Regions from separate parts of the Diaphorobacter sp. MNS-0 genome, predicted to be linked through region 3. Evidence: predicted binding sites of a transcription regulator. Region 3 holds the regulator's gene; each other region holds the start of a gene.

Region 1 (7,243 bases), 470 kb from region 3:
CGTCCCGGCTGCGGAAGTCGGCCACGACGGTGATGCCGGTGATTTCAGCGAGCAAGGCGGGCTGGTTGAGTTGCAGCGTGTAGCCCGTGCCATCGAACGCCTGCGGCCGGTGGCGCACCGTCTGCCCATGCGCGCCCAGGGCCTGCACCGCGGCCGCCGTGAGGCCCGCTTGGTCCAGCAGACGGTGGACTACCTTCGCATAGGTACGCGCCAGCGCATTCGCGGCGAGCGCCGCGCGGTGCAGTTCGTCGTGGCCGGTACTGTTGAGAGCGAGGAATTCTGCTCTTAAATCAGGAGCTAGTGGCGCTGATGCATGCTGGGCTACAGCGCATTTTTGGCCTGAAAAATGCGCGAGCACACCATCCACGCCGTCCAGCGACGTGCCCGACATCAGCCCGATGAACCACCGTGGCGGCGTATCCATGGGCGAAGGGCGTTACTCGGCGCTGGCTTGCAGGATCTGTGCGGCGGAGGACAGCTGCACGCGCATGTTGCCGGCCAGGCGGTCGAATGCCGGACGTGCGGCGGCCGAGACCGGCTGGGCTGCCTCGCTCTGGCGCGCAATAACCATCGGGTCCTTGTGCTCGCCCGCGACGCGGAATTCGAAGTGCAGGTGCGGGCCCGTGGCCCAGCCGGTGGAGCCCACGGCGCCAATCTTCTGGCCCTGCTCTACGCTTTCGCCCTTGCGCACGTCGATGCGGCTCAGGTGCGCGTAGACGGTGACGTGCTGGTTGCGGTGCTTGATGTACACCACGTTGCCGTAGCCGTTCTGCACGCCGGCGAAATCCACCACGCCGTCGCCTACCGTGCGTACGGAAGTACCGGTCGGCGCCGCGAAATCGGTACCCAGGTGCGCGCGCCAGGTCTTGTGAATGGGGTGGAACCGCATCGCAAAGCCGCTGGAGACGCGGGAGAACTCGACCGGCGACGACAGGTAGGCGCGGCGCATGCTCTCGCCGTCCAGCGTGTAGTACGAGCCCTTGGTGGCTCCCGGCTCCTGGAACCAGACGGCGCTGTGGGTCTTGTCGCCATTGTGGAACTCGGCGCTCAGCACGCGGCCGCTGCGCAGGGGCTCGCCATCTGCCTCCAGGGTTTCATACACCACCGAGAAGCGGTCTTCCTTGCGCAGGGCGCGCCGGAAGTCGATGTCACCGGAGAACACCTCTGCCAGCTGCACGGCGACGGCGTCGGGAATGTTGGCGGCATCCGTTGCTGCAAACAGCGAGCTGCGGATGATGCCGCCCGCCAGGCGGCTGCCCACCGTCAGCGGCGCCGTCTCGATGCGCGAGGCGAAGCTGCCGTCCTGCTGGCGCTCGACCACCAGGCGCTTGAAGCTCTCGCTGTCGTCGGGGGCCCAGCGCGCCGTCAGGCGGGTGAGGCGGTGGTCGTCGGTCGTCTCGGCGGACATCGAGCGGCCGGTGCGTCCCAGCAGGTTCTGCCGCACGTTGGCGTCACTGCGCAGGAAGGCCGAAGCGGCGGGGTCTGCCACGCCCAGGCGCTGCAGGATGCTCTCGGCGGTATCGGCGCTGCGGGTGACGTCGGAGCGGTACAGCGCGTACTGCGGGATGTCCACCAGCGACGATAGCGGTTCGTCTGCCGCCAGCGACTGCACGGCCTGCGTGACGGTGCGCACGGGCAGGTCGGCCGGGTCGGGCGCGAACGAAGCCACTGCGAAGGCACCGCCGCCGCCGGTGAGCAGCAGGGTGGCCACGGCGGCAGTGATGCGTTTTGGATGTTTCTGAACGGACTGCTTCAGTTGGTTGAGCAATACCAGGCAGGCGGTCGTCAAGCCGTTGTTCAAGAGTCTTACCCCAGGCGTCTGTGTGCTTCCAGGCCCCGGGCCAGGGGTCTTAAAGGGCGGGAGGCACTGTCAATGTCGTAGTGCTGTGGAAGGGAGCGAACGCCGGGCGTACGGGTGGCCCACTAGAATCCACGGCTGGAAAGTGCCCGGAAGTATAGTCGTTGGGGCCCTGGCGGCACCCCAAAAAACCCTTATGAATCAATCTGCTGTTACAACATTCCCGGTGACCGATGGTGTAGGACGGGCGCTTGAAGTCTCCCTGCGCGGGGTCGACGAGCTTCTGCCCCAAGAAGAATGGACCCAGAAACTGGCGCGTTCGGAGGCCACGGGCCAGCCGCTGCGCATCAAGCTCGGGCTGGACCCCACGGCGCCGGACATCCACCTGGGCCATACGGTGGTGCTCAACAAGATGCGCCAATTGCAGGACCTGGGCCACCAGGTCATCTTCCTGATCGGCGACTTCACCACGCTGATCGGCGACCCATCGGGCCGCAACAGCACGCGCCCGCCCCTGACGGCCGAGCAGATCAAGGCCAACGCCGAAACCTACTACACCCAGGCGGCCAAGGTGCTGGACCCTGCACGCACCGAGATCCGCTACAACAGCGAGTGGTGCGACCAGTTGGGTGCGCGCGGCATGATTCAGCTGTCGGCCAAGTACACCGTGGCACGCATGATGGAGCGCAACGATTTCCACCAGCGCTTCACCGACGGCAGCTCCATCAGCCTGCACGAGTTCCTCTACCCGCTACTGCAGGGCTATGACTCGGTAGCGCTCAGGAGCGACCTGGAGCTGGGCGGCACTGATCAGAAGTTCAACCTGCTCATGGGACGCCATCTGCAGCAAGAATGGGGGCAGGAGCCGCAGTGTGTGCTCACCATGCCGCTGCTGGTGGGGCTGGATGGCGTGGACAAGATGTCCAAGTCCAAGAACAACTACATCGGCATCACGGAGGACGCTAACTCCATGTTCGCCAAGGTGCTCTCCATCTCGGACACCCTGATGTGGGACTGGTACACGCTGCTGTCGTTCAAGAGCCTGGGCGAAATCGCTGCGCTCAAGGCCGAGGTGGCGGCAGGCCGCAATCCCAAGGATGCCAAGGTGATGCTGGCCAAGGAGATCACCGCGCGCTTTCACAGCGCCGCACTGGCCGACGCGGCCGAGCAGGATTTCGTCAACCGCAGCAAGGGCGGCATCCCCGACGACATTCCCGAAGTCCCCCTGGCGGGCGCGCCCCTGGGCATCGGTGCGCTGCTCAAGCAGGCCAACCTTGCGCCCTCGACCAGCGAGGCCAACCGCCTCATCGACGGCGGCGGCGTGCGTGTGGACGGCGTCGTGGTCAGCGACAAGGGCCTGAAGCTGGAAGCGGGCAGCTACGTGGTGCAGGTCGGCAAGCGCAAGTTCGCGCGCGTCACCCTGGCCTGATGCCCGGCGGGGCGCGACCGCGCTCCCGCTTTGCCAAGCCACTCCGCGCAGTGGCTTTTTTCATGCCCGTTCAGGCCAGGGCGGCGGTGCGTTGCGCCTGCAGCGCCTCGCGCATGAACGGCAGGTAGGCGCGGTCCACCTTGCAGATGTGGTGCACCAGCCATTGCTTGAGGAATTCCAGCGCCTCCAGCGTGACCTCCTGCCCGCCGTCAAAGCGCGTCAGCAGATCCATGGCCTTGCGCGTGAAGCCGTCATGCTCGGCCTTATGGGCAGGAGTCTCGGCGTAGTCGTGCTGCTGGAACAGCACCTCCTCCACGATGAAGTGGTTGTGCGTGTAGTCCACCAGGCCTTCCAAAATTTCGCCCACGGCGCTGCGGCGCGGGCTCGCCGCGCTCAGTTCATCGTGCAGGAGGTTGGTCAGCGCGACCAGTTGACGGTGCTGGTCGTCGATTTCGGGCAGGCCAAGCTCCAGTTCCGCGGTCCAGGGCATGAAAGGCATACAGGGTCTTCTCTTTTGTCTATTCGTGTTGTCGGGGGCGGGGCATAGCCTGCCGACGGTCGCAGACCTTTGCGTGACAACCCATAGGGGAAGACCATGCCATTCGCATGGATTTACATGGACCTTGATCTTCGTCAGACGAAGCGCCCGGCTGCGTGAGTGGTTTGCCACGCATTCCTGAGCAAAAAAGCCAAGCGCGCCCGCCCATCACGCGCTAGGCGCTATAAATAGAGGAGCGATCGTGCCGCGCTCAGGAGATGTCGTCGTTCAGGTCCGTGTCCGGCACTTCGCCGACGGCTTGGCGCGTGGCTTCGGCCTGCAGCAGCAGCCAGGCGCTGAACGCCTGGATTTCGGGGCGCTGGCCGCTGCGCGGGCCGACGACCAGCCAGTACACCAGCGGAGAGTCCAGCCGGTGGCCCGGCAGCACCTCCTGCAGGTCGCCCGAGGCGAGGCTTTCCGCGATCAGCGGCATGCGCGCCAGCGCCAGGCCCTGGCCGGCCAGCGCGGCCTGCACGATCTGCTGCGCGTAGTTGAAGTACAGCCAGCGCTTGGGCTGCAGCCGCCCCAGGCCGTGCAGTTCGAACCAGCGCCGCCAGGTGATCCACTCGAAATAGGGCATGCGGTGCGCGTCGCCTGCCTCGATGAGCGTGAACTGCGCCACGTCGGCCGGCGTGCGGATGGGCGGCATGCTGTTGAGGAGCCAGGGGCTGGCCACCACCGCCAGTTGCTCGCCAAACAGCCGCTGCGCGCCCGCGGCCTGCGTGCCGGGCACGCTGGAGCGCAGGGCCAGGTCCACGTCGGCCGTCTCCAGGTCCACGATGGTGTCGGTTGCGTCGATGCGGATGTCGATGTCGGGGTTGTCGCGCTGGAATTCCTCCATGCGCGGGATCAGCCACATGGACGCAAAGCTGGCCCAGGTGGTGATGGCCACGCTCTTGCGCCCCGCCGTCTGGCGCACCAGGCGCACGGCCGCGTCCATGCGCTCCAGCGCGGGCGCCACGGCGCGCTGCAGCTGGCCGCCGGCGCTGGTGAGCTCCACGGCGCGTGTGTGGCGCAGAAACAGGGGCACGCCCACTTCGTCCTCCAGCGCCTGGATCTGGCGGCTCACCGCCGACTGGGTCAGGGCCAGTTCCTCGGCCGCGGCGCGGAAGTTCAAATGCCGCGCCACGGCCAGAAATGCGCGCCAATGACCTACGGCCACGGGCCGGGTGCGCAGATGCGCGATGGGAGGAGCGCTGGCGGGCAAGATCGGGGAGTTCATGGCAGATTGATGACAATTAGGAATCAAAATGCTAGCGCTTTTTCATCGATCGCGCAGCGGGCTGCTCAGGCAGCGGAAGCGCCGCTGGTGGTTGCAGTCCCCCGGGGCAGGGGTGATACCGTGATTGATGCCGTTCCGTAATCGATGAGGCCTTCCGTTTTCATTGGACGGTGCCCGGGTCGCAGTCGCACACTGACGTCACTTCAAAGGGTTTACCAGGAGATGACCGTGACCACCTCGCAAGTTCTGCATTCGCAAGCCTCCAGCGTTCCCGCCGGCGTTGCCGGACCGGAACTGTGCACCATTCCCCAGGGCGCGGCGCGCAGCCTGCACCCCCGCGCGCCGATGCAACTGCGCGTGGTCAGCGGCCTGGCCTGGGTGACCCTGAGCGACGGCCCCCATGGCTGGCGCGAGGATTCGGGGGACCTCATGCTGCACGCGGGCCAGAGCGTGTGCGTGGCCTCCGGCCAGCACGCCGTGGTCGAGCCGATGGGCCGCGAGCCGCTGCAGTTCCAGTGGCGCAGCGCCGCCGCGGTGCGCGCACCGTCACCGCAGCACGCCGCCCCCCGGGGCGATGTCTGCCGCGCCTGACCGTCCGGCTATCGCATCAAACTGGCTGCTAGCGCCCGAATGACGGGCGCTAGCAGCTATTTTTTTAGGAATGATCGGGGACGGTGACGCCTCCGCGCCGCAGAGGGGCAGCGCATGGGCGGCGGGATAATGGCGGCGGGCTGCCGGCCTGGGCTGGCAGGACACGACGACCTTCCACTCTCCACACCTTCATGACAGCACTGGACATCATCATCATGGCCGCGGGCAAGGGCACGCGCATGAAAAGCCGCATTCCCAAGGTCTTGCAGCGCCTGGCCGGCCGGCCCCTGCTGCACCATGTGCTGGGCCAGGCCGCCAGCCTGCAGGCGCGCCGCGTGGTGGTGGTAACGGGCCATGGCGCTACAGAAGTAGAAGCTGCTTGCGCAGGATTGGCGGGCCATGAGGGCACTTTTGACTTGAAGTTCGTGCGCCAGGAGCCGCAGCTGGGCACGGGCCACGCGGTGCAGCAGGCCACGCCCGCGCTGGCGGGCGATGGCACGGTGGTGGTGCTGTCGGGCGACGTGCCGTTGACCCAGGCCGCGACGCTGCGCGCGCTGGTCGAGGCCGGGGCGGGCGAGCGCCTTGCGCTGCTCACCGTGCGCCTGCCCGATCCCACAGGGTACGGCCGCATCGTGCGCGGCGAGGGCGGAACGGTGCAGCGCATCGTGGAGCACAAGGATGCGAACGATGCCGAGCGCGCCATCGACGAGGTCTACAGCGGCATCATGGCCGTGCCCGCGCAGCGCCTGGCGGGCTGGCTGGCGCGTCTGACCAACGACAACGCGCAGGGCGAGTACTACCTGACCGACATCGTGTCCATGGCTGTGGCGGACGGCGTGCCCGTGGCGGCCCACTGCATTGGCGATGCGCTGCAGGTGGCGGGCGTGAACAGCCCCGCGCAACTGGCCGAGCTGGAGCGCGCGCACCAGCGCGCCCAGGCCGCGGCACTCATGGAGCAGGGCGTTCGCCTGGCCGACCCCGCGCGCTTTGACCTGCGCGACGATGCGCGCAGCGGCGCGCGCGGCGAAATCCTCTGTGCGCAGGATGTGGAGATCGACGTGGGTTGCATCTTCACCGGCCGCGTGGAACTGGGCGAGGGCGCGCGCATCGGCGCCTACTGCCACATCAGCAACGCCACCATCGCCGCGGGCGCGGTGGTCCACCCCTTTACCCACATCGATGGCGAGAAGGCCGGCGCCCATGTGGGCGAAGGCGCACTGATTGGTCCCTTCGCGCGCTTGCGCCCCGGCGCGCAATTGGGGCGCGAGGTGCACATTGGCAACTTCGTGGAGGTGAAGAACAGCACGCTGGCCGACGGCGCCAAGGCCAACCACCTGGCCTACCTGGGCGACGCCAGCGTGGGCGAGCGCGTGAACTACGGCGCCGGCAGCATCACCGCCAATTACGACGGTGCCAACAAGCACCGCACGGTGATCGAGGCCGACGTGCACATCGGCAGCAACTGCGTGCTGGTGGCGCCCGTCACCATTGGGGCGGGCGGCACGGTGGGTGGCGGCTCCACCATCACCAAGGACACGCCACCGGGGGTGTTGAGCGTGGCGCGTGGCCGGCAGGTGAGCATCGCGAACTGGAAGCGCCCCGCCAAACAGGCCAAGGGTTGAGGCCATGACCGGCGAGGGCATTCCACCGGCGGACACGCTGGCG
Region 2 (7,243 bases), 690 kb from region 3:
AACACCCACCACGGCCAGCGCCATGACGAGGAAGCTCCAGACCGTGACCCGGGCACCGCCCACCTTGTCGGCCAGCCAGCCACCGAGCGGACGCACCACGGCGCCCACCAGCGGACCCAGCCAGGCGTAGGCCAGGGGGTTGACTTCAGGGAAGAGCGCCTTGATCAGCAGCGGAAAGCCTGCGGCAAAACCGATGAACGAACCGAAGGTGCCCAGGTACAGCACGCACATGATCCAGTTGTGCTTGCGCTTGAAGATGGCCGCCTGCGCGGCGAAGCTGGCACGCGCATCGGCAATGTCGTTCATGCCGAACCACGCCGCCACCGCGACCAGTGCGATCCAGGGCACCCAGATGAAGGCGGCGTTCTGCGCCCACACCATCTGCTCCTGGCCATTCTTCACGATGGTCTGGGGCTCCCCGCCAAAGATACCGAAGATGCCTGCCGTAATGACCAGCGGGCTCAGGAACTGCACCACCGACACCCCCAGGTTGCCCAGGCCGGCGTTCACACCCAGCGCGGAACCCTTGCGCTCCTTCGGGAAGAAGAAGCTGATGTTGGCCATGCTGGAGCTGAAGTTGCCGCCGCCCAGGCCGCACAGCAGCGCCAACAAAAGCATGGTGGGGTAGCTGGTGGTGTTGTCCTGCACCGCATAGCCGATGCCGATGGCGGGGATCAGCAGCGACGCGGTGGACAGCGCAGTCCAGCGGCGGCCGCCGAAGATGGGCACCATGAAGGAATAGAAGATACGCAGCGTGGCGCCGGACAACGCCGGGGCGGCAGCCAGCCAGAACAGCTGGTTGGTCGAATACTTGAAACCCAGGGCCGGCAAGTTCACGGCGACCACACTCCAGACCTGCCAGATGGCGAAGGCCAGGAACAGTGCGGGCACCGAAATCCAGAGATTGATCTTGGCGACAGCCTCGCCCTCTCGCGCCCAGAAGGACTTGTCCTCGGGGGTCCAGAGCGTGAGCACCCGGCCTTTGCGACCGCTGCCTTGCGAAACGGTGTTGGTGGACATGTGGGATCTCCGGTGGGGATCAGTGGGCAGCCGGGGCGGCGTTGTGAGACTTCATCACGTCGGTACGGCGCACCTCGGTGAAATACATCCAGATCAACGAAACCCATACCACGCCGTACATCAGCATGAAGGCACTGGAGCGGATGCCCGTCCAGTCCATGAGCATGCCGAACAGGATGGGCAGGATGAAGCCGCCCATGCCGCCCGCCAGGCCCACGATGCCGCTGATGGCGCCGATGTTCTTGGGGTAGTCGTCGCTGATGTACTTGAACACGCTGGCCTTGCCGAAAGCCCAGGCGATGCCCAGGACGAACATCAGCGCGGTGAACATGTATACGTTCAGGCCGACGTGCAGGGTGGTGGGTCCGTTGACGGTCTGGATGGTGAAGTCGGTCTGCGGGTAGGACAGCAGGAACAGGCAGATCCAGCTCACCCACATCACCCACCAGGTCACGGAGTGCGCCCCGAACTTGTCGGACAGCACGCCGCCGATGGCGCGCAGCACGCCGCCCGGCAGCGAGAAGCAGGCTGCCAGCAGCGCCGCCACACGGATGTCCAGGCCGTACTCACCGACGTAGTACTGCACCATCCACAGGGAAAGCGCCACATAGCCACCGAACACGATGCTGTAGTACTGGCAGTACTTGAGCACCTTGGGGTCCTTCAGTGCCTTGAGCTGATCGCCAAAGGACACGTTGCTGGGTACCAGGTGTGCCGGGTCGCTGTGGCTGAACAGCCAGAACAGCACCAGCGTACCGAGCATGATGGCGGCATACACATGCGGCACGGCCGCCCACCCGAAGGCCACCAGGATCACGGGCGCCACGAACTTGTTCACGGCTGCGCCCGAGTTGCCCGCGCCATACACGCCCATGGCCGTGCCCTGGCGGTGCTTGGGGAACCACCGGGCCACGTAGGGCGTACCGACCGAGAACGAGCCGCCGGCCAAACCGACGAACAGGCCGATCACGAGGAAATGCCAGTATTCGGTGGCGTAACCCATCATCCAGATAGCGGGAACGGTGGCGGCCATGAGCAACGCCATCACGATGCGGCCGCCGTAGCGGTCGGTCCAGATACCCAGCGGCACGCGCACCAGCGAGCCCGTGAGCACGGGCATGGCCGTGAGCAGGCCGAACTGGGTGGAGCTGAGGTTCAGCATCTTCTTGATCGGGATCCCGATGACGCCGAACATCATCCAGACCATGAAGCAGACGGTGAAGGCGAGCGTGCTGACGATGAGCACTGACCAGGCTTTGCGGGTATGGCGTGGATCTTCGCCGACGGTTGAGGCGCTCGGCGCGGCGCGCTGGGGCAGTTGAGCCATTGCAGATGTCCTCTCTTGGGTACGGTGCAATCGTCCCGCAACTGGCCGTGCCTGCACATCCTTCGCTGGGACACCGCGGGCGGTGCAAAAGGACGAGGGCGGCCTATGCCGCCCTACTCCCTAAGAACTATGCCGGGCTCTGGGGGTTATTCCGTGAGGCGGTGGCGGTCCGAGGCGTAGACCGCCGCCTGCACGCGCGAGGACAGTCCCAGCTTGCGCAGAATGTGCTGCACATGGATCTTCACGGTGGTCTCGGCAATGTCGAGCGCACGTGCGATTTCCTTGTTGCTGAGACCGCGCGCAATCTCGCGCAACACGTCTTCTTCGCGCGGCGACAGCACCGACACGGGCTCTTCCTCTTCGGGCAGGGGCTCGGGCGTGGGCGCCCCCTGGGACTGGAACGCCGCCACCAGCTTGCCCATCATTTCGGGGCTGACCACCGGCTCGCCGCGTGCGGCCCGCCGTATCGCCTGCGCAAGCAGGTCACCGTCAATGGTCTTGAGCAAATACCCCTGCGCGCCGTTGCGCAAGGCGGCCGCCAGATCCTGCCCATCCTCGCTCACCGTGAGCATCAACACGCGGCTGCCCTGCGACGCCTCGCGCAGGCCGGCAATGGCGTCCACGCCGCGCACACCGGGCAGGTGGTTGTCCAGCAGGATCACGTCGGGGCGCAGCGCAGGCAGCAGACGCAGGGCCTCCGCGGCGTCCCCGGCCTCGCCCACCACGCGCAGGTCCGGCTGCTGGGACAGCAGCGCCACCAGTCCGCGGCGCAGCAAGGTGTGGTCATCGATCAGGAAAAGCGTGGTGGGAGCATTCATGCGGCGGCGGAAGAAACAAGGGACAGGGGCAACGCAGGCTCCTCGCGGGTGGTTGGTGGCAGCTCCAGGACTACGCAGGTGCCACCGCCGCCGGGGCGCGAAACCAGCTCCAGATGCGCACCGATGCGCTGCGCGCGTTCACGCATGATGCCCAGGCCCACATGCAGCGAATCGGGTGGCACGCTGTCCGGGTCGAACCCGCGGCCATCGTCCTGCACCTCGAAGCGCCAGCGGGGGTGGCGCTGCACCCGCAGCTCCACGCGGCGTGCATCGGCGTGCTTGCGCACGTTGGACAAGGCCTCCTGCAGGATGTGCAGCACCTGGATCTGCACGTCCTGCGCCAGCGGCAGGCCGTGCCCCGCCATGCTCAGCGCCGTGGCCGCGCCGGTCTGGTGTTCGAACTTCGAGAGCGTGGCGCGCAGCGCCGCTTCGATGTCCTCGTCCTGCGTGCGCGTGCGAAAGTGCACCAGCAGCTCACGCACGTCGGCATAGCATTCGCGCACACCGGTATCCAGCTCCGCCATGCTGCGGTCACGCGCCTCGGTGTTGTCCTTCGCCACCGCGTCGCGCAGCAGCTGGGTTTGGATCTTGAGAAAGGCCAGCGACTGCGCGATGGAGTCGTGCAATTCGCGCGCAATGAGGCTGCGCTCCTGCGCCACCGCTGCCTCGCGCTCCAGCGCCGAGGCGCGCAGGCTTTCCATGGAAGTGGCCAAGTGATGCGCCATGGTGGACAGCAGCTCGCGCATCTCCGCCGACAGCTCCAGCGGACTGCGATACAGCAGCGTGACCTCGCCCAACAGGCGCTGGTGCATCTGCACCGGGATACTCACCACCGTCTCGAAACCAGCCTCGCGGCAATGCGGCAACTGCAGGCCCCCGACAGGCATGATCGGAATCACACGCATGCGCGCCTGGCCCTGCGCCTGTCCGCATTCGCAGGCGCCGGTGACCACGCAGTGCTCGTGCTCCGCCAGCGACTGGGGCAGCCCGTCGGAGGCCAGCAGCACGTAGCGCTCGTTGGCTTCGTCCGACCAGCGCACGGCCGCCGCGTCGCACCCCGCCACGCGGCGGATCTGCTGCACGAAACCCTGGGTCAACTCTTCCAGGCTCCCCGCCTCCGCCGCAAGGGCGCTCACCGCATACAACGCCGCCAGGCGCTGGTTGCGCACTTCGATGGTGGCGGTCTTTTCGCGTACCTTGCGCTCCAGGTCCTCGTGCGAGGTCTGCAGCGCATGGGCCATGAGGTTGAAACCCGCCGTCAGCTGGCCGAACTCGTCGTCTGCTTCCACCTCCAGGCGCGTGCCCAGGTCGCCCTTGCGCAGCCGCGCCAGGGCCTGTTGCAGCCGCGTGACGGGGTTGAGTACAAGCAGGTAGCTCAGCGCCATGAAGGCCACAGCCGAGCCGATGGCCAACGCCACCATGAACAGGTGGAACAGATGCAGCACCGCCGTGAGGCGCACGATCTGGATCTCGATGGCCTCGACGAAGCTGTCCAGGTCCAGCACGAAGGCATCGGCGCGCGCCACGGCCGCGGCGCTGCTTTCATAGTGCGCGGCGGCTTTCCAGTCGTTTTCGATGAGCAGCCACTGCCGGCGGATGTGTTCGTAGCGCTCGCGCGTGTCATCGCTCCAGGGCACGAACAGCGGCCGGGCGGGGTCACCCGTGCGCAGCAACTCCAGCCCTTCGTTGAAGCGCGTTTCCAGCCGCGCGAACTCCTGGGGCGACTCGTTCTGCTGGGCCAGCACCATGCGCAGCATGTTCATGCGCAGGCGACCCGCCTCGTTCACCGCAGCGGCGCCCCCCTCCAACTTCCAGGTCACCCACAGCGTGAAGCCGATGGATGCCAGCGCCACCAGCAGGAACACCGTGCCCATGGCCAGCAGCTTGGTGGACAGCGTGGACTTGTTGCGCATGGCGGCAGTGTAGGCACGCGCTTTTGAAATGTCTTGATGGAAGTCAAGTTTGCTCAAGCCTACGGCCGCGGCATACAAGCGAAAACATGCTTCCGCGCGCTCCCATCAAGCGCAAACAGCTATCATATTGATAGTAAACACCCTGGTGTTGCCAGGGCGTTCCGGTCTGCTCAGCCGCAGCTGCCCAGGGCGCCGCACTGGGTGCAGTAGTCGCAGCCATCCTTGCGGATCACGGCGTGGGCACCGCACTCATTGCACTTCTTGCCGGCCATGGCCGGGGGCATGCCGGTCGCGGGCGCTGCGGCGGGCTCGTCCAGCGGCAGCACCTGCTGCTGCGGCATGGCACGCTGGGCCAGGATGTTCTGCACGGCATACGCGATGGCGGCCACCTCGGAGTCGTGCCACAGCGGCACGTGGGTGCCGTCGGCCTTCTGGTGCGTGCCCAGGCGCACGGGGCCACGGTCCCAGGCCACCTTGCGCATGTCGGACAACGCGCGCTCCAGGAAGCCGCCGCGCGCGGCCAGCGACAGCAGGCGCATGCTGGAGGTGATCCACTGCTGCGATTCGCCGCTCTGCCCCACGGGCATGAAGAACTCGATGGCGCGGTCCACCGTGCCGCCGCGCCCGTCAGGCACGGGCAGGAAGGAGACGATCAGGTACAGCGTCTTGTGGCCTTCCTGCGTCCAGTACTCCAGCTTCTCCGCCACGGCCGACAGGCCGCCTGTGGGACGGCTCTCGATCATGGTGCGCATGGGGTCCACCACCACCGGGGCAGGCGCGGCCTCGGGTGCGGCGGCGGGGGCCGGCGCTGCGGCGGGCGTGACTTCCAGCACGGCGCCCAGGATGCTGTTGGGCCGGTAGGTGGCCAGGCCCTTCAGGCCCGAGTGCCAGGCCTGCATGTACAGGCCCTTGAAATCGGCGTAGGGGTAGTCCTCGGGCACGTTCACGGTCTTGGAGATCGCCGTGTCCACAAAGGGCTGCACGGCCTCCATCATGGCCACGTGGTCGGCGGCCGCCATGTCCATGGCGCTCACGAAGTACGCAGGCAGATGGTTCACGTCGCCGCCCAGCGTCTTGTACAGACGCCAGGCGTAGTCCTCCACCACGTACTCGCTCTTGCTGCCGTCGGCCTCGCGCTTGCGGCGCGTGTAGCTCCAGGAGAACGGCGGCTCGATGCCGTTGGAGGCGTTGTCGGCGAAAGCCAGACTCACCGTGCCCGTGGGCGCGATGGACAGCAGATGGCTGTTGCGGATGCCGTGCTTGCGGATGGCCTTCTGGATGTCCGCGGGCAGGCGGCTGGCGAAGGTGCCCTTGGCCAGGTAGCCATCGGCGTCGAACTTGGGGAATGCGCCCTTTTCCTTGGCCAGTTCCACCGACGCGCGGTAGGCCGCGTTGCGCATGCGCTCGGCGATCTGTACCGCCATGTCGCGCCCTTCCTGGCGGTCGTAGCGCTTGCACAGCATGGCCAGCGTGTTACCCATGCCCGTGAAGCCCACGCCGATGCGGCGCTTGGCCGCCGACTCGGCCTGCTGCTGCGGCAGTGGCCAGAAGGTCACGTCCAGCACGTTGTCCAGCGCGCGCACCTGGGTGGCCACGGCCTGCTCGAAGGCATCGAAGTCGAACGACGCCTCGCCATGCAGCCCGAACGGGTTGCGCACGAAGCGCGTGAGGATGATCGGGCCCAGGTCGCAGCAGCCGTAGGGCGGCAGCGGCTGCTCGCCACACGGGTTGGTCGCCTGGATGGTCTCCGTGTAGTGCAGGTTGTTGTCGGTGTTGATCTGGTCCAGGAACAGGATGCCGGGCTCAGCGAAGTCGTAAGCCGACTTCATGATCGTGTCCCACAATTCGCGCGCGCGCACCGCGCGGTACACCCACTGCCCGTCGGCGCGCTGGTGTGCGCCCTGGGCCTGCAGCTCCGCACCGGGCGCGGCGCCATGCACCAGCTCCCAATCACGGTCCTGCTCCACCGCTTCCATGAAGGCGTCGGGCACGCCCACGGACACATTGAAATTGTTCCAGCGGCCCGGCGTACGCTTGGCGGTGATGAAGTCCAGCACGTCCGGGTGGTCGATGCGCAGCACGCCCATCTGCGCGCCGCGGCGCGCGCCCGCACTCTCCACCGTGGAGCAGGACTGGTCGAAGACGTTGATGTAACTGCAGGGGCC
Region 3 (7,243 bases):
TGGGGCAAACAGAGAGATCGCCACGGCCGACCTCCCCGTCGGCACCTGGGCATAACGGCCCAGGTTTCACAAAAGGAAACGCGGAGCCACCTCGTTGGCCGGTATCCGGGCTGGCGGAACGCTCTGCATCGCCTTCCCAAACGCTTGTTCAAGGCGCTCAGTGGCTTGTCAATGAAGAGGGAGCCGAGGTACGGCTCATCCGCTGACCGTTGCGGGGGCAGCGCAGGCACAGGACGCACTCCATGGCGGAGGGCCCCTCCCTGCTTCCCGTTGAACTGCGGCATGTGAACCACGCCGCTAGCACCAACTGCGCAATTTTACGATGGTTCGCACGCCGATCCCTACAATCGGCAGCGTATGGCCTCCCCCTCTTCCATCGACCAGATCGCCGAGCGCGTTGAGCGGCTGCTGCTGCGCCATGCCGAGTTGCAGCGCACCAATGCCCTGTTGGCGCAACAGGTCGCGGCGCTCACCCAGGAGCGCGATTCCCTCCAATCCCGCCTGCAGGCGGCCCGTGCCCGCGTGAACGCATTGCTGGACCGCCTGCCTGCCGAGCCCGAACTCCCCGGCACTGCCGAGACGAAAGACGCGCCATGAAGCAGATCGAGGTACAGATCCTCCAGCAAAGCTATCTCCTGGCCTGCCCGGACGGCCAGGAGTCGCGCCTGCTGGAGGCGGTCGAGCGCGTGGATACCGCCATGACGCGCATCCGTGACGCGGGCAAGGTACGCGCGCGCGAGCGCATCGCCGTGCTGGCGGCCCTCAATCTGGCTTTCGAGATCGCCGACCGCGAAGCCGCCGATTTGGCAGCCGCCTCAGCCCCTGCGCGCATCGCCCCCACCCCGGTCGCGCCGCACGTGCACGACAGCGATGAGCGCGTGCAGCAGTTGCTCCTGCGCCTGGACGAGGCGCTGGGCGAGGATGGGCGCCTCCTATAACCACTACGGCGAAAGCCTGCCCCCTGGCTGCACACGGGCGGCCCACTACAATGAACATGTCTGCGGTGCTGCCGGGCTTTATATTTCCTTGAACCAATGCTCATTGAGCACGGGCTTGGTACATCGCCCGGTGAGCGTGATCATCTCGCGTCAGATGAACCCAACGCCTGGCTGCCCTCGCCCACCTGAACCCCCGGTTCAGGATGCCGGTCCGGTGGCATTCGCAGACACCTTTTCTCCGGTAATCGCTTGCGCCCTCGCTCCGGGTGAGTGCCAGCGACCTCAATACCTGCTCAGAAAATCCGGCGCTCCGCGGCCAGCGCGCGCAACCCACCCATCTGCAAGGCACAGAGCAGACCTTGGTAGTCGTCGCACCGATGCCAAATATCCTGGCGTGGTTCGGGCGTTCCCATTCCTTCGGCAACCTCACTGATACGCAGCGCGCGCCCCAGACGTACGGTGGCGCATCCAGTAAGGCAGCGATGGGTAGCTGGATTTCTCCACGTCGATGAGAACAGACTCGTCACTTCCGCTGGTAGAGATCTGACAGCGATACGTCACGCCTGAGCGTCTCAGTTTGCACCATTCGCTTGCCACGGCATGCTTCGCAGAGCCGCTGTGGTTCCACAAAACGCTGTTTTCAGGGCACGCACCACGGCGCCGGCTGCCCATGGACAACCTCCATCCATAGCGCCCATGCACCCAGGGAAAAAAGCACACCACCTGCCAGCCGAGACCCCCACGCCCCACCCTTCACGCCGATCCAAGCGCGAATGCGGCCAAATGTCCACGGCCCCAGCACCAGCCATACACCGCTTCCCACGCCAAACAGGACCATGCACAAGGCTCCGCGGAGCACGCTTCCGCTGAGAGCGGCGGTCAACAGTGCGGTATACAGCAGGCCGCATGGCAGGAGCGCCCAGGCCACACCCGCGGTCAGGAGCCCGCCAGGCCGAGAGACCAAGGGCTTGACCTTCGCCCAGACAGCACGCCCCGCCCGCTCAACCCACAAGGGCTGCTGCGCTTGCACCATCATCATCCCTCCCCACGCGAGGATGAGCACGTGCATCAGCGTCCAAAGGGGGCGCAATGCCGAGGTGCTTTGCCCCAGCCATGCGAGTTGCTCCATAGCCAGCGCAACCACCGCCCCTGCGGCGCCGTAGCCAATCAGGCGCCCCGCGTGAAACTGCGCTACCCGTTGGAGGATTCCGCGGCGGGACGCCCATTGAATGGCGTGGGTGGCGTCCGGCGTGCCACCCAGCCCCGTAAGCGCCGCGCAGGGAACAGAACACATCGCCAAACAGTGAGCCCCTCCCATCAGCCCCATCAGGAAGGCCGTCGTGGCCAGCGCCCACAGCATGGATCAAATAATCCGGGAAAAGCGAGCGCGGTTACGGTCAGCCTGCAGATACTTGTCGAACACCATGGCCACGCCGCGCACGAAATACCATCCCATGGGCGTGACTTCAACGCCCTCATCACTGATTTTCACCAAGCCCTGAGCCGCCATTTCTTGCAGTTGCTGTAATTCCGCATCGAAATAACTGCGGAAATCAATCAGCCAGGACTGTTCCAACGGCTCAAACAGTAATTCACCTTGGCACATCAACGCCATGATGACTGCGCGACGCACCAAGTCGTCCTTGGTCAACGCCAGCCCGCGCACCACAGGCAAATGCCCCTGGTTAATGCAGTCGTAATACTCGTCCAGCGTTTTCACATTTTGGCTGTAAGTAGCGCCCACGCGCCCGATGGCAGAAACGCCCAGACCAATCAGGTCGCAATCGGGCTGCGTGCTATAGCCTTGGAAATTGCGGTGCAGCCTGCCTTGCCGCTTGGCCACCGCCAGCGCATCGTCTGGCAGAGCGAAATGGTCCATGCCCACGTAGACGTAGCCGGCTTCCTGGAACACATCAAGTGACCGGGCCAACATGGACACCTTGGCCGAAGCCATGGGCAACTCGGCCGTGATGATGCGTCGCTGCGACTTGAAGCGTTCTGGCAAGTGAGCGTACGCATACAGCGCGATCCGGTCTGGCCGCAACTCGGCTACCTGCTCCAAGGTGCGATCAAACGACTCCGGTGTCTGGCGCGGCAGCCCGTAGATCAAATCCACGTTCACCGATTCAAACCCGAGCTTCCGAGCCGCATCGACCAACGCGAACACCTTTTCGGCAGGCTGAATGCGGTGCACGGCCTTTTGTACTTCAGGGTCGAAATCCTGCACGCCAAAGCTCAGGCGATTGAAACCCAGCTCCGCCAACAATCCCAGCCGCGCTTCATCCACGGTCCGGGGGTCCACTTCTATGGAGTACTCCCCCCCAGGAACAAGGACGAAACTGCGCCTCAGCATGCCCATCAGTTCGCGCAAACCGTCATCCGTCAGAAAAGTAGGCGTGCCGCCGCCGAAATGCAGCTGGCTCACATGCTGACCCACACCGCAGTGCGCCGTATGCAGGTCGATTTCACGGCTGAGGTAACGCAAGTAGACCTCTGCCCGCTCTGGATGCCGGGTAATGATTTTGTTACACGCGCAGTAATAGCACAGCGATTCACAAAACGGGATGTGGACATAAAGCGACAAAGGCATCGCCTTGGCTACCGACCCCACGCGACGCTGCTGCAGCGCAAGGATGTATTCCCGCTCGCCAAAAGCCTCGACAAAACGATCAGCAGTCGGATAAGAGGTGTAGCGCGGCCCTGGGACGTCAAAGCGACGCAGGAGCTCTGTTGTAACAACGGTCATGACGGGATTCCTTGCACTTTCATATCACTGTGCCGTAGAGTCCCCCATGAGTCCTTGACGTTGATCAAGCGCCCATAAGGTCCTTGTGGCGACAATTTGACTTCGGCTCAAAGTCGTCCAACGGCCTACGGCATTCCATGTCTCCCAGCCGTTCAGAGGTAAGCTCAAGCCATGAACAGGGTTCCCATGCATACGAATCTCCAGACCATCAAAGTTGCCTGCTCAAACTGCAATCTGCGTGAGCTGTGCATGCCCGTGGGTCTGGACGACCAGCAACTCAAGCGCATCGATGACATTGTTGCTGTACGACGCAAGATCAAGCGTGGCGGCACGCTTTTCCGGAACGGTGAACCCTTCACATCCCTTTTTGCTATCCGCACCGGATTCTTCAAGACCTGTGTCGCCACCGAAGACGGTCGCGACCAAGTGACAGGTTTTCAAATGGCGGGCGAGATCATCGGCCTGGATGGCATCGTGAGCGACCGTCACACTTGCGATGCGGTAGCGCTTGAAGACGCCGAAGTATGCGTCATGCCTTTCGATCGTATTGAAGAGTTGTCGCGCGAAGTAACGGCACTACAGCACCATGTGCACAAGATCATGAGCCGCGAGATTGTTCGCGAGCATGGGGTCATGCTGTTGCTGGGGAGTATGCGTGCCGAGGAACGCCTTGCCGCATTCCTGTTGAATCTCGTACAACGCTTGCATGCCCGGGGTTTCTCACAATCCGAATTGGTGCTGCGCATGACACGCGAAGAGATCGGCAGCTACCTGGGATTGAAACTGGAAACCGTCAGCCGCACGTTTTCGAAGTTCGTGGAAGAAGGTATTGTGGAAGTAAAACAGCGCCATGTGCGCATCGTCGATACCGATGCGCTGAAGCGAATTGTCAACAGCCAGCAAGCCTGCCATTAACAGGCTGCTGAAATACTCCCCAGCGTCCGAACCTGTTCAGCGGCTGTAGCCGCATTTTTCCGTATCCTGAAAATCAGCCCCTCAAAATCGCCTGCTTTCAGTCGCAAAGCACGGTTTTTTGCCCCTTTTGCCTTTACACCTGCCCCTGCAGACGGATTAGCCCCAGGCTGCGCAGTCGCGTGAGGTTGTAGCCCGCCATCGTCAGCACAAACAGCTGATCAACCTTCTTGATCCCGCGCACCACCACCTGACGCATGTGCCCCACCGTCTTGGCCCAGCCAAAGCCTTGTTCGATCAGCTTTCTCTTTTGCTGGGAGATGGCGTAGCCTTCGCTGTCTGCAATCGCGTCAGGAACTGCCGACTGGCGCCCTGATTTGTTCTGCGCCACATGGGGCAGCACGTTCATCTCTTGCAGCGCGTCGATGAACTCCCTGGCGTCGTAACCCTTGTCTGCGCCCAGCGTGATCGTGATGGGGTCATCGCCGGGCAGTGCCTGTCGCGCATCGTTGATCATGGCCTTGGCCGCTTCGCGCTCTGCATATCCGTCGGCCTGTGTGACCACGGCGCTGACCACCAGCCCGTGGCGGTTGTCGGTGAGTGTGTGGCCCATGAAGCGCAACTCACTGGCCGTCTTGCCCTTGCGGTACAGCCTTGCATCCGCGTCCGTTGTGGACTCGTGGGTGTCGTTGCTGCGCTTTTGGTCTTTGAAGTTCCCCGCGTCGGTATCGTCGTCGCCCTGGCGGTCTTTGCGCACAAAACTCTTGTGGCCCGCCCAGGCCTGGATCAGGGTGCCATCCACGCTGAAGTGCTCGCCCGAGAGGAGTTCCTGCTCCTGGGCTTGCTGCACGATCTGGTTGAAGAACTCGATGACCGCATCGTGCTCGATCAGGCGTTCGCGGTTCTTGCTGAAGACGGTAGGTACCCACACGGCATCGTCCATGGCCAAGCCAATGAACCAGCGAAACAGCAGGTTGTACTGGGTTTGCTCCATGAGTTGGCGCTCCGAGCGCACGCTGTAGAGCACCTGAATGAGCATGGCGCGCAGCAGCTTCTCGGGGGCAATGCTGGGACGCCCGCCTTTGATGTCGGCTGCGTACATCTGGGCAAACAACTCATCCATGTTCGACAGGGCCTTGTTGACCATCACACGGATCACGCGCAAGGGGTGATCTGCGGGCACGAAGTCATCGAGGTGGCGCATGGTGAACAGGCTCTCGGTGAAGGTGTCGGCTCCGCGCATGTCTGGCTCGTCTGTCTGGTCGCTGGGGTGCCCCGATTGTCCTGCAAAGGCGCCACACGGGGAGCGACGAAAGGGGTATTTCAGCAGCCTGTTAAGCCTCGGTTTTTTGCTCATTCATAACTGATCGGCGGAAAGATCAGGAAACGTATTTGGCGCAATCAGCCGGCCGCGCCCCTTTGGGCACGGGGCAGCGATTCAACTCAAAGGGCGAGAGTGACAACAGCGTCGTCAATGCGCTGGAAGCCATGAGTACGAACCAGAACGTGAAAAAGGCGATGGTATACACACCTTCGCGCGAGAGATGCAGGGGTTGATCAAACCACTGCAGCGCTTCTGGATCCACGAAGGCGAACACCACCATTTCCATGACGCCCGCCATCAAAAAGGCCGGCCACGCGATCCACATCAATCGTTGCATCCACATTCGCCCATCTCCTAGCAGGTGTAGTTGACAGCCTAGCATCTGTTCTCCGGCATGCAAAGAGGACTCGCCCTGCCGGTCAGCGCGGTTGATCCTCCAGCGGAGTAGCTGCATGGTTGCGCCCCTTCATGGCAGGCGTCATGTCGCCCCCAGACTCCTTCAGGGTCTCGTTGATGTTCAATCCCCGTTGGTAATAGTCTTCCGCGATGACGGGGTCAGGTTGGCTCACGGCCAGCCAGAGGGTCACGAAGCCCGCAATGATGACAATCACCGGCCCCGCGATGACAAGCCAGACATGGCCAAACGTCCACCAAGGCTTTCCTGCGTCGTCCAGTTTCATGGGGGAATTACTCAACATTTATATTAACTCCTCGCTCATTTATGAGCACAGCTTGTTCCTTTGTATTCCACGACCGCCTTCAGCGGGGTACGAGGAACACGGATTTCTCTGCCACTTGGGCTTTATCACCCTGCGCTTGAATATCGAAATACACCGTATGCGATCCAGGAGATGCTGAGCCATACGGAATTTGAAGACGGACAACCACCCATCGGGATTCCGCCGGTCCAATGTCAATTGCGGTCTCGGACGCCACTTCCAGCCCTTCCATGCCGTGGGCGCTGATGGTGTAGCGCTGCGCCCCCTCCGTGGCGTTCATGATCTGCAGCCGGTAGATATTTTCCAGCTTGCCTCCCGCCACGATGCGCGAGAGCGCAGCGCGGTCGCGCACGATGTCCACCTTCAACGGCGTGCGTACCACCAAGCTGGCCAGCATGCCGATGCACAACACCACCAGCACCGCTGAATAGAACAACACACGGGGTCGCAGCACGCGTTTGAGCATTTGCGATTGGGTCCAGTGGTTCTTGACGCCGTTCTGCGTCGAGAAGCGAATCAGCCCGCGCGGATACTTCATCTTATCCATCACGGTATTGCAAGCGTCCACGCAGAGACCGCAACCAATGCATTCGTATTGCAGTCC
Region 4 (7,243 bases), 1.3 Mb from region 3:
TCGACGTGATGCTGGTGCTGCTCATCATCTTCATGGTGACCGCGCCCATGCTCACGCCCAGTTCGGTGAACGTGCCTTCCGTGGGCAAAGGCGCCAAGGTGCCCAAGACGCGCGCGGACGTCATCGTCGACAAGGACGGCAGCATCCGCTTCAAGGCCGACGGCAACGAACGCACCGTGCCGCTGCAAAGCCTGGGCGCCACCGCCAAGAACTGGCTCAAGGACCAGCCAGAGGACACACCCGTGCTCATCAGCGCCGACAAGAACGTGTCGTACGACGCGGTGATGAAGGCCATGTCTGCGCTGCAACAGGCGGGCGTGGCACGCGTCGCCCTGGCGGTGAAGAGCGGCGGCTGACGAGAACTTTCACACGATCTAATGCACGCCACGAACGACCGCGACCAGTTTGCCCCGCCCCGCCCGCCCGGACGCATGCGGGCCATCGCCCTGGCGGTACTCGCCCATGCCGCGCTGATTGGCGCGCTGACCTGGGGCGTGAACTGGAAGAGCAGTTCCGACCAACCGGCGGTGGAGGCCGAACTCTGGTCCGCCGTCCCCCAGCAAGCGGCGCCGCGCGCCGTGGAGGCGCCCCCACCCCCTGCTCCGGCCCCTACCCCCGCACCTGAGCCCGCGCCCGCACCGCCGCCTCCACCGCCACCACCGCGTCCGGAGCAAGCCGACACGCGCGAGGCCGACATCGCCCTGCAGCAGCAGAAGAAGCGCCTGGAAGAAGAAAAGAAAAAGCGCGAACAGCAACTGGAGCGCGAGAAGCGCGAACGCGAGCGCAAGGAAGAAGAGCGCCGCGAGCGGCTGGAGCAGGAAAAGAAGGAACGCCTACTGGCGCAGCAGAAGGCCGAGCGCGAGAAAGCCGAACGCGAAAAGGCCGAGAAGGAGAAGGCCGCCAAGGCCGAGCAGGACAAACAGAAGAAGCTGGCCGAGGACAAGCGCCGCAAGGCCGAGGAAGCCCGTGAAGCCAAAGAGGCCGAGGCGCGCCGCCAGGAGAACCTGCGCCGCATGCAGGGGCTGGCAGGCGCGACGGGCGGCGAGACCGCCACGGGCACCGCGCAGCGCAGCTCCGGCCCCTCGGGCAGCTACGGTGGCAAGGTGGCCGCCAAGGTGCGCCCCAACATCGTCTATCCCGACACCATCTCGGGCAACCCGCGCGCCGAGGTCGAGGTGCGCGCCGCTCCGGACGGCACCATCGTCGGCGCGCGCATCACCCAGTCCAGCGGCAACAAGGCGTGGGACGACGCGGTGATTCGTGCGCTGCACCGCACGGAAACCCTGCCGCGCGACGTGGACGGCCGCGTGCCGTCGTCCCTGGTGATCGGCTTCCGCCCGCGCGACTGAAGCAAAAAAGAGAGCTGCCTGCGCTTGTCCCTCAATGGTTTCAAATTGAAAACACCGTGAAACCTATTTGAGTCAAGCGCCGGCAGCTATCATTTTCGATAACAACCGACAGCCAATCGAACTCAGCTGCGCTGCTCGATGAGGCGATTGATACGCAACGCGCCGAGTGTGCAGACCACGCCCGACAGCAGATACAGCGTCACCGCCCCCAGCCCGAAACGTGCCGACAGCCCCAAGGCCACCAACGGCGCGAAGGCCGCGCCGATCAGCCAGGCCAGGTCGGACGACAGTGCCGCCCCGGTGTAGCGGTGCTGGGTGGAGAAGTTGGCCGTCACCGTGCCCGATGCCTGGCCGTACGACAGGCCCAGCAGCACGAAGCCCAGCAGCAGGAACACCGTGCCGCCCACCGCGCCACCGCCCAGCAGCCAGGGCGTGGCCAGGCTGAACAGGCCAATCAGCACGGCCATGGAGCCCAGCAGGTTGCGCCGGCCCATGCGGTCGGCCAACCGCCCCGACACCACCACCGCGCCGATGGCCAGGAATGCGCCGGCGATCTGCACGCACAGCACCTCGGCCATGGAGCGGTCGGAGAACAGGGCGAACCACGACAGCGGGAACACCGTCACCACGTGAAAGAGTGCGAAGCTGGCCAGTGCCGCAAAGGCGCCCAGCACCACATTGCTCCCCTCTTCGCGCATCACGCGGGCCACGCCCACGGGCTCCAGTTCCTTCTCTTGCAGCAATTCGGCATAGGACTGCCCCACCACCAGGCGCAGCCGCGCAAACAGCGCCACCACGTTGATCGCAAAGGCCACGCAGAACGGGTAGCGCCAGCCCCAGGCCAGGAATTCTTCGCTGGAGAGGCTGCCGTACAGGTAGGCGAACAACCCGGCGGCCAATGCAAACCCCACGGGCGCGCCCAGTTGCCCCACCATGGAATACCAGCCCCGGCGCTCCGGCGGTGCGGCCATCGCCAGCAGCGACGGCAGCCCGTCCCAGGAGCCGCCCAGCGCCAGCCCCTGGCCGAAGCGCAGCACCGCCAGCGCCCCAGCGGCTGCCAGCCCCGCCACCTGGTAGCTGGGCAGGAAAGCCATGCTCACCGTACAGCCGCCCAGCAGGAACAGCGCCAGCGTCAGCTTGGTGCCGCGCCCCCAGCGCCGCTGCACGGCCATGGAGATGGCGGTGCCCAGCGGCCGGGCGATGAAGGCGATGGCAAAGATGGCAAAGGCCATGAGCGTGCCGTCCAGCCGCGACATGAAGGGGAACAACAGCGACGGGAAGACCAGCACGCAGGCGATCCCGAATACGAAGAAGTCGAAATACTCCGACGCGCGCCCGATGATCACGCCCACGGCGATCTCGCCCGGGGTGACGTCTTCGTCGGTGTGCGCGCGCGACAGCGATGCCGCGCTCTCGGGGCCGTAAACGGGGTATGCGACGGAACCGCTACTCATGACCGTACTCCTTGGCTTTGCAGACACAGCTCCGTTCTACACGCAAGCCCCGCGGTCAACAAGTACGCTTACACTGACGTCCCGCGCGGGAAAACCCTCACGCCCAGTCGGCCATCCGCGCCGCCATGGTCGCGCCCGCAGGCCGCATACGGCCTGCCATCACGCCATAAGCTTGACCCTGGACAAAATGTCCAATCGACAAATGCGCTAGGCGTATTACATTCGTCTCCGTCCAGTAATTCGCGTTTACACCTAGCGCCGCGCCCGCCCGCGCGACGCAAGGCCGTGCACGCTTTTTGACACGCCTAGCAATGCTCCAACTGAAGAAACTCCGCGGGCCCACCTGGCTCGCCGCGGCTTTGGCCGCAGCCAGCCTGGCTGGTTGCAGCAAGGCCGTTGTATTGAACCCGGCGGGTGATATCGCTGCCCAGCAGGGCAACCTGGTGGTGACTGCCACGGTGCTGATGCTGATCGTCATCGTGCCGGTGATCCTGCTGACGCTGCTGTTCGCCTGGAAGTACCGCCAGGGCAACACCGACGCCGAGTACGACCCCGACTGGCACCACTCCACCTCGCTGGAGCTGGTGATCTGGAGCGTGCCGCTGATGATCATCATTGCCCTGGGCGCGCTGACCTGGATCGCTACCCACAAGCTGGACCCCTACCGCCCCCTGGACCGCATCGACGCCCAGCGCGCGCTGGCCGCCGACGTCAAACCGCTGGAAGTGCAGGTGGTGGCCATGGACTGGAAGTGGCTGTTCTTCTACCCCGAGCAGGGCATTGCCACGGTGAACGAGGTGGCCGCGCCTGTGGACCGCCCGATCCTGTTCAAGCTCACCGCCACATCCACCATGAACGCGTTCTACGTGCCCGACCTGGCCGGCATGATCTACGCCATGCCTGGCATGCAGACCGAGCTGAACGCCATCATCAACAAGCCCGGCGTGTTCCATGGCCTTGCCTCGCACTACAGCGGCCCCGGCTTCTCCGGCATGACCTTCAAGTTCCACGGCCTGAGCGATGCCGAGTTCGCCCAGTGGGTGGACAAGGCCAAGACCGAAGGCAAGCCCCTGGACAAGACCACCTACCTGCAACTGGCCAAGCCCAGCCAGCGCGACCCCGTGCAGCGCTTTTCTACCGTGGAAACGGGCTTGTACGGCAAGGTGCTCAACCGCTGCGTGGAAGACGGGCAGATGTGCATGCACGACATGATGGCTATCGACGCGCTCGGCGGCGAAGCCTTCGTCAAAGCCAACGGTCTGACGCTGCCACAGGACGTATGCACCGCCGGCAACGCGCCACAGATCCTGGCCGCGCTGCAACCCGCAGCCGCCCTCCCCGAGGCCACCACCCAACAGTGAATTTGACGGACCCGACGCGGGCGCCAAGCCGGCGCCGGGCCCATTAGCCAAGAGATTCGATATGTTGTCTGAACAAACTACCCCAGCCCACTGGCTGTTGGGCCGCATCACCTGGGACTCGATCCCGATGGCGCACGAGCCCATCGTGCTGTGGACCTTCATCGCGGTGGTCCTGGGTGGCATCGTGATGCTGGCCGGCCTCACCAAGTTCCGTCTGTGGGGCCCGCTGTGGCGCGACTGGATCTGCTCCATCGACCACAAGAAGATCGGCATCATGTACATGATCCTGGGCCTGGTCATGTTCCTGCGCGGCTTCGCCGACGCGGTGATGATGCGCCTGCAGCAGGCCATGGCTGTGGGCGAGAGCATGGGCTACCTGCCGCCGCACCACTACGACCAGATCTTCACGGCCCACGGCGTGATCATGATCTTCTTCGTGGCCATGCCCTTCGTCACGGGCCTGATGAACTACCTCGTGCCGCTGCAGATCGGCGCGCGCGACGTGTCGTTTCCCTTCCTGAACAACTTCAGCTTCTGGATGACCACCGGCGGCGCCGTGCTGGTGATGATCTCGCTGTTCCTGGGCGAGTTCTCCACCTCCGGCTGGCTGGCGCTGTCCAACCTCGGGGCGCAGGACCCTGGCGTGGGTCTGGACTATTACATCTGGGGCCTGCAGATTGCGGGGGTGGGCACCACCTTGTCGGGCATCAACCTGATCGTCACCATCATCAAGATGCGCGCGCCGGGCATGAACCTGATGAAGATGCCCGTGTTCACCTGGACCGCGCTGTGCACCAACGCGCTGATCGTGGCATCGTTCCCAGTGCTGACGGCCGCGCTGGTACTGATGAGCCTGGACCGCTACCTGGGCACCAACTTCTTCACGAACGACCTGGGCGGCAACCCCATGCTGTACGTGAACCTGATCTGGATCTGGGGCCACCCCGAGGTGTACATCCTGATCCTGCCGTGCTTTGGCGTGTTCTCAGAGATCGTGGCCACGTTCAGCCGCAAGCGCCTGTTTGGCTACACCTCCATGGTGTATGCCACGGTGTGTATCACCATCTTGTCGTACCTGGTGTGGCTGCACCACTTCTTCACCATGGGTTCGGGCGCCAGCGTGAACACCTTCTTCGGCATCACCACGATGATCATCTCGATCCCGACGGGCGCCAAGATCTTCAACTGGCTGTTCACCATGTACAAGGGCCGCATCCGCTTCAGCGTGCCCATGCTGTGGACGGTGGGCTTCATGTGCACCTTCGCCATCGGCGGCATGACTGGCGTGCTGCTGGCCGTGCCCCCGGCCGACTTCGTGCTGCACAACAGCCTGTTCCTGGTCGCGCACTTCCACAACGTGATCATCGGCGGCGTGGTGTTCGCCGTGTTCGCTGCCATCAACTTCTGGTTCCCAAAGGCCTTCGGTTTCCGCCTGATCGAGTCCTGGGGCAAGGCATCGTTCTGGTTCTGGTTGACTGGCTTCTGGGTCACGTTCACGCCGCTGTACATCCTGGGCCTGATGGGCATCACACGCCGCGTCAACCATGTGGAAGACGCTTCGCTGCACATCTGGTTCATCATCTCCGCGGTGGGCGTATGCCTGATCGCGGCGGGCATCGCCTGCTTCTTCATCCAGCTGTTCGTGAGCTACCTCAAGCGCGACCAGCTGCGCGACGTGACCGGCGACCCCTGGGACGGCCGCACGCTGGAGTGGGCCACCTCCTCGCCCCCGCCGCAGTACAACTTCGCCTTCACGCCCGTGGCGCACGAGATCGACGCCTGGTGGGACATGAAGAAGCACGGCTACAAGCGCCCGCTGACCGGCTTCCAGCCCGTCCACATGCCCGCCAACACTGGCGCCGGCGTGGTGATCGCCGCGCTGTCCACCGTGTTCGGTTTCGCCATGATCTGGCACATGTGGCCGCTGGCGATCGCCTCGTTCGCCGCGACCGTGCTGGCCTCGATCATCCATACCTTCAACTACAAGCGTGACTACTACATTCCGGCAGCCGAAGTGGCCGCCACGGAAGACGCACGCACCAAGCAGCTTGCCGCAGCCCATGTCTAATACGCACACCCTCCAAGCGGGCGGCACCGCCGCCCTGGCACCGCGCGAGTACCACCTCGCGCATGAGCCCCACCCCGAGAACGGCACGTCCCTGGGCTTCTGGCTCTACCTGATGAGCGACTGTCTCATCTTCGCAGCGCTGTTCGCCACGTACGGCGTGCTGGGTCGCAGCTACGCCGCGGGCCCCACGGGCGCCGAGCTGTTCGACCTGAAGCTGGTGGCCATCAACACGGCCTTCCTGCTGACGTCGTCCATCACCTTCGGCTTTGCCATGCTGCAAAAGCAGGCGGGCAACGCGCGCGGCACGCTGGCTTGGCTGGCCGTCACCGGCCTGCTGGGCCTGGCCTTCCTGGGCGTGGAGCTGTATGAGTTCGCACACCTGATCCACCAGGGCGCGACACCCCAGCGCAGCGCGTTCCTGTCGGCCTTCTTCACGCTGGTGGGCACGCACGGACTGCACGTGACCTTCGGCCTGATCTGGCTGGTGACATTGATGATTCAGATCAGCAAGCACGGCCTGATCCATGAAAACAAGCGCCGCCTGAACTGCCTGTCCATGTTTTGGCACTTCCTGGACGTGGTCTGGATCGGCGTCTTCACCTTTGTGTACCTGATGGGGGTGCTGTAAATGAGCGCACACGAAATTCACGCCGGCCACGACGACCATGGCCACGACCATGACGACCTGCACGTCACCAAGGGGGACTACGTCAAGGGCTTCATCCTCGCCGTGATCCTCACCGTGATCCCATTCTGGTTGGTCATGGCCGACGTGATCCAGAGCCGCACCACCGCCGTGCTGGTGCTGGGCATCTTCGCCATGGTCCAGGTGGTGGTGCACATGGTGTACTTCCTGCACATGAACGGCAAGATCCAGGGCGGCTGGACGATGCTGTCCACCATCTTCACCATCGTGTTCCTGGCAGTGACCATCATCGGCACGTTGTGGGTCATGTTCCACATGAACGCCAACATGATGCCCGCGCACGCCAACCCCATGGCCGCACAGCA

Evidence for each region. Region 3 encodes FNR, which switches genes on or off when oxygen is low (the NO sensors DNR and NnrR bind a similar motif). Its sites were predicted from a motif close to TTGATNNNNATCAA; they were not measured.
Region 1: a site for FNR is predicted at 3,851-3,864, ahead of K2L43_RS03385 (bacteriohemerythrin). Genes of this name have one in related genera too.
Region 2: a site for FNR is predicted at 5,112-5,125, ahead of K2L43_RS02345 (type IV pili methyl-accepting chemotaxis transducer N-terminal domain-containing protein). Genes of this name have one in related genera too.
Region 4: a site for FNR is predicted at 2,976-2,989, ahead of cyoA (ubiquinol oxidase subunit II). Genes of this name have one in related genera too.

What each region holds. Positions count from the first base shown of each region.
Region 1 covers NZ_CP080761.1:693,574-700,816, forward strand. The annotation lists gene K2L43_RS03370 (anhydro-N-acetylmuramic acid kinase) at 1-424, opposite strand, end outside; gene K2L43_RS03375 (M23 family metallopeptidase) at 437-1,801, opposite strand; gene tyrS (tyrosine--tRNA ligase) at 1,995-3,227, shown strand; gene K2L43_RS03385 (bacteriohemerythrin) at 3,298-3,726, opposite strand; gene K2L43_RS03390 (LysR substrate-binding domain-containing protein) at 3,977-4,987, opposite strand; gene K2L43_RS03395 (DUF2917 domain-containing protein) at 5,210-5,578, shown strand; gene glmU (bifunctional UDP-N-acetylglucosamine diphosphorylase/glucosamine-1-phosphate N-acetyltransferase GlmU) at 5,770-7,200, shown strand; gene K2L43_RS03405 (ATP-binding protein) at 7,205-7,243, shown strand, end outside.
Region 2 covers NZ_CP080761.1:476,503-483,745, reverse strand. The annotation lists gene K2L43_RS02360 (NarK family nitrate/nitrite MFS transporter) at 1-1,020, opposite strand, end outside; gene K2L43_RS02355 (nitrate/nitrite transporter) at 1,040-2,347, opposite strand; gene K2L43_RS02350 (response regulator) at 2,494-3,165, opposite strand; gene K2L43_RS02345 (type IV pili methyl-accepting chemotaxis transducer N-terminal domain-containing protein) at 3,162-5,078, opposite strand; gene K2L43_RS02340 (adenosylcobalamin-dependent ribonucleoside-diphosphate reductase) at 5,249-7,243, opposite strand, start outside.
Region 3 covers NZ_CP080761.1:1,167,374-1,174,616, reverse strand. The annotation lists cobalamin riboswitch at 79-323, opposite strand; gene K2L43_RS05615 (hypothetical protein) at 358-597, shown strand; gene K2L43_RS05610 (cell division protein ZapA) at 594-938, shown strand; gene K2L43_RS05605 (sulfite exporter TauE/SafE family protein) at 1,579-2,298, opposite strand; gene hemN (oxygen-independent coproporphyrinogen III oxidase) at 2,302-3,684, opposite strand; gene fnr (fumarate/nitrate reduction transcriptional regulator Fnr) at 3,856-4,599, shown strand; gene K2L43_RS05590 (IS5 family transposase) at 4,733-5,839, opposite strand; gene K2L43_RS05585 (hypothetical protein) at 5,976-6,263, opposite strand; gene K2L43_RS05580 (FixH family protein) at 6,340-6,618, opposite strand; gene ccoG (cytochrome c oxidase accessory protein CcoG) at 6,680-7,243, opposite strand, start outside.
Region 4 covers NZ_CP080761.1:2,475,965-2,483,207, forward strand. The annotation lists gene K2L43_RS11795 (biopolymer transporter ExbD) at 1-356, shown strand, start outside; gene tolA (cell envelope integrity protein TolA) at 378-1,349, shown strand; gene K2L43_RS11805 (MFS transporter) at 1,472-2,803, opposite strand; gene cyoA (ubiquinol oxidase subunit II) at 3,115-4,164, shown strand; gene cyoB (cytochrome o ubiquinol oxidase subunit I) at 4,226-6,232, shown strand; gene cyoC (cytochrome o ubiquinol oxidase subunit III) at 6,225-6,860, shown strand; gene cyoD (cytochrome o ubiquinol oxidase subunit IV) at 6,861-7,243, shown strand, end outside.